2 regions of the Clostridium sartagoforme genome follow, and region 1 is predicted to be linked to the other one. Evidence: predicted binding sites of a transcription regulator. Region 1 holds the regulator's gene; the other holds the start of a gene.

Region 1 (2,218 bases):
GCACCTCCCGCACCAACTATAGTATGAATTTCATCTATAAATATTATTATATCTTGAGAACTTCTTATTTCATCTATAACTTTTTTTAATCTATCTTCAAATTCTCCTCTATATTTAGAACCTGCTACCATAGAAGTTAAGTCTAGCGAAATTAATATTTTATCCTTTAGAATATCTGGAACATTTCCACTAATTATTCTTTGCGCTAATCCTTCTATCACAGCTGTTTTTCCAACTCCAGGCTCTCCTATTAAACAAGGATTATTTTTTATTCTTCTACATAATATTTCTAGTATTCTCTTATTTTCACTCTCTCTGCCTATTACTGGATCTAAGGAGCCTTCCCTCGCCATATCAGTAAGATTTCTTCCATACTGATTTAATAAAGGTGTTTTTATACTTTTTCTCTTATTTTTATCTTCTATTTTTATTTCTTCTGCTTCTTTTTTATATAAATAGTCACTTATCTCATTTTTTATAAACTTTAAATCTAATTTTAAATTTGAAAGCATAGTATAAGCTATACCTTCTGTATCATCTATTAATGCTAATAAAATATGCTCAGGATTTATATATTTATGATCATACATCCTTGCTTTAATTAAACTATCATCAAATAATCTTTTTGTTCTTGGATTTAACAACATTTCTCCTACTGATATATCTATATCCCCAAAACCAAGATAATCCTCTATGAGCCTTTTAACCTTATCAATGGTAGCTCCATTAACATATAATACTTGTTTTGCATATCCACCTTCTTTTAGTATCCCTAAAAGAATATGTTCTGTTCCTATATACCCATGTTTAAAATATTGTGATTCCTTCTGAGCCTCTACAAGTACTAATTGTGCTCTCTCATTAAACTTCCCAAAAACCATACATACCTCCATACCCTATTGCTAAACTTAACAATCTTCAGATAAATTTTGGCTATTTAAATTATCTTACGATAATACTACTGTAATAATTCCTTTAAGTATTTGAGATCTTAACTTATTTTTATCTTCAACATTTACTAATGTCCTATCATTTAAGGATATCTTTATTATTTCATATTCTTTTTCTGTAATACTATTAGTGTCCCTTAAATGATTTAATATAGATAATGCGTTTCCATATGTTATACTTTCGCCAATTGAAGTATTTATTAAGTCTACTCTCTCGTCCTTATCATCGTATGTTATTTTTTTAATTACTATGCAGCCCCCGCCACCTCTTTTACTTTCTATTATATAACCCTTCTCATAAGTAAACCTAGTTGTTAGTACATAATTTATTTGTGATGGTGCACATGAAAATTTATCTGCTAATTCATTTCTTTGAATTGATACTTGTCTTTCTCTTTCTTGCTTTATCATATCTTTTATAAAATTCTCTATTGTATCTGAAATTCTTGCCATATTTTCACCTTCTTAAACTTCATTTTAAAACTGACCTTCTTTGACTTTTATTATATATTATAAATCTTAATATGTCCATTTTATAAATTTTATTATCTTTAGTAAGAATATTGAATTATATTACAACTTTTACTCAAACTATATAAAGAGGTGATTAAATATGGAAATTAAGTGGATAGGTAACACAAGTTTCTTGATAAAGAACTCAATCGGTAAAAGAATCCTTTTAGACCCCATGCAAATATATCCTTATATAGAAAAGTATGATTTAAAACCAGATATAATTACATTTAGTCATACCCATAATAATGAAATTATTAATAAATTTATTGATAAAGATTGCATAATAATAAATTCTCCCTGTTCATTTTCTAATGATTTTATAAACTTAGATGGTTATGAGACATTTAAAGATGATCTTAATGGTTTTAAACGTGGAGAAAATATAATTTATTATCTAAATATTGATGGTTTTAAGATTTGTCATTTAGGTTCTCTTGGACATAGACTTGACAATAATTTATTAAGTAAATTATCAGATTTAGATTTTTTGTTTATTCCAATTGGTGGGCACTTTTGCTTAGATGGATTTTCAGCTGCTAGACTTGCAATAAATTTAAAGCCAAAATATATAATTCCAATGTGTTTTAAAAATTCTTCCGAATATTTTTATTTAGATGGCCCTCATAAATTCTTATCTTCTATAAAAAACATCTTCTCTTATGATTGTAGTACCATATATTCAGATGATTTATCTTTTGGAGATAAATGCTCTGTCATACTATTATCAACATAAAAATAAAGAACCGCTAAAT
Region 2 (2,218 bases), on a different contig from region 1:
AACTTCTTTTTAGATCCCTCATCACTTTCTTTAGTTAATGCTTCTTTTTCTATTTCTAATTGAAATAATTTTCTTCTTATATTGTCTATTTCTGTTGGAATTGAATCTATTTCTGTTCTTATCATAGCCCCGGCTTCATCTATTAAATCTATGGCTTTATCTGGAAGATATCTATCTTGAATATATCTATGAGATAGTTTGGCTGCAGCTATTAATGAAGAGTCATGTATTCTTACACCATGATGAATTTCAAATCTTTCTTTTAATCCCCTTAAAATAGAAATAGTATCTTCTACTGTAGGTTCTTCTACAATTACTGGTTGAAATCTTCTTTCTAGTGCTTTATCTTTTTCTATATATTGCCTATACTCATCAAAAGTTGTAGCTCCTATACAATGAAGTTCTCCCCTTGCCAACAATGGTTTTATTAAATTTCCAGCATCCATTGCTCCATCTGTCTTACCAGCTCCCACTATAGTATGAATTTCATCAATAAATAATATTATTCTTCCTTCACTACCTTGGACTTCTTTTAAAACAGCTTTTAATCTTTCTTCAAATTCCCCTCTATATTTAGCTCCAGCTATAAGTGATCCCATATCTAGAGAAAAAATTACCTTATTCTTTAATCCTTCAGGAACATCTCCTTTAATTATTCTTTCTGCTAATCCTTCTATTATAGCTGTTTTTCCAACTCCCGGCTCACCAATTAATACAGGATTATTTTTTGTTCTTCTTGAAAGTATTCTTATAACCCTTCTAATTTCTTCATCTCTGCCTATAACTGGATCAAGTTTATGTTTCTTTGCAAGGTTTGTAAGATTTGTTCCATATTTACTTAATGCATCATAAGTTCCTTCTGGATCTTGAGTTTCTACCCTTTGATTTCCTCTGACTTCCTTTAAAATATCCATAAAAGTCTTTTTATTTATATTATATTTATTTAGTAAATTTTTTACCTCACCATTCTTATCTATTTCAATTATTGCAAGCATTATATGCTCAACGCTAATATAAGAATCTTCAAACTTTTTAGATATATCTTCAGCTTTTACCAAAACTTCTTCAATTTGCCTAGTTGCATAAACACCAGAAGAATTAGCCCCTTCACCCAAAACCTTTGGCATCTTTTCTAATATCTTATTTAAATCTTCATCTAAGGATTTAGTTTTTATTCCCATCTTAGTTAATATATTTGGAATCAATCCATCTTCTTGCTCTAATAAAGCTCCAAATAAATGTACTAGTTCAACTTGTTGATGATTATATTTAACTGCTAATAAACTTGCATTATTCAATGCTTCCTGTACTCTTAATGTCATTTTATCAATATTCATGTTTCACGCCTCCCTACAATCAATACTTTAATATATTTATTGTATTCTTTATTTTTATAATAATACAAAAGTCAAAGAAAGTCAAAGTTTGTTTTGTATTTTTTTATTATAGTATATAATATAATAAAATTGACAATTAAAAATTAACAATTCACAATTAATGATGAAACTGTTACGCAGTTTCTAAAATTCAAATTTTATAATTTAGCTTTGCTGAATTATTATCTGTAAAAATTGTGAACTAACAAAAATTATTAATCGTTAACTGTGAATTGTGAATTGATAAAAGGTGGTGATTTTATGAGAAGAGAGTATGTAACCTATCCAGAGGATTCTCCTATTAAAATATCATATGCAAATATAAAAGAATATCCTATACATTGGCATAATTCAATAGAAATATTATATGTCTTAAGGGGAAGCATAAATATTAATATAGATACAGACTCTTTTGAATTACTAGAAAAAGAATTAGAAATTATAAATGTTGATGAAGCTCATAGGATATATAGCGAAAAAGATAATAAAGTTTTAATATTCCATATAGATCCCTATTTCTTCGAAAAATATTATAAGGATATAAATAATATCTTCTTTTACACAAATTCAACTGATGATGGTGCTCAAGAAGGTGAAGAATATGACTTGCTTAGAACCTTTTTAGCTAAACTATTGTGTGAGTGTGTTCAAAAAATTGATGATTTTGATAAAGAAATTGAATCAATTTTAGTAGATTTACTTTATCATCTTATAAATAACTTTCATTATTTAACTTATGAAAAAGAAGAATTAAAAGAAAAAACTGAACAACTTGCTAGATATCATAGAATTTCTAAATATATATTTAATAATTACGATAGCAATATAACATTACAAGAAAT

Evidence for each region. Region 1 encodes CtsR, which represses protease genes until heat stress. Its sites were predicted from a motif close to AAGGTCAANNAAGGTCAAAT; they were not measured.
Region 2: a site for CtsR is predicted at 1,405-1,424, ahead of clpB (ATP-dependent chaperone ClpB). Genes of this name have one in related genera too.

The regions. Positions count from the first base shown of each region.
Region 1 is NZ_BAAACH010000028.1:7,642-9,859, reverse strand. Features, by position in the region: gene ABDZ60_RS11780 (ATP-dependent Clp protease ATP-binding subunit) at 1-881, opposite strand, end outside; gene ABDZ60_RS11775 (CtsR family transcriptional regulator) at 948-1,403, opposite strand; gene ABDZ60_RS11770 (MBL fold metallo-hydrolase) at 1,564-2,199, shown strand.
Region 2 is NZ_BAAACH010000037.1:255,702-257,919, forward strand. Features, by position in the region: gene clpB (ATP-dependent chaperone ClpB) at 1-1,337, opposite strand, end outside; gene ABDZ60_RS15175 (helix-turn-helix domain-containing protein) at 1,638-2,218, shown strand, end outside.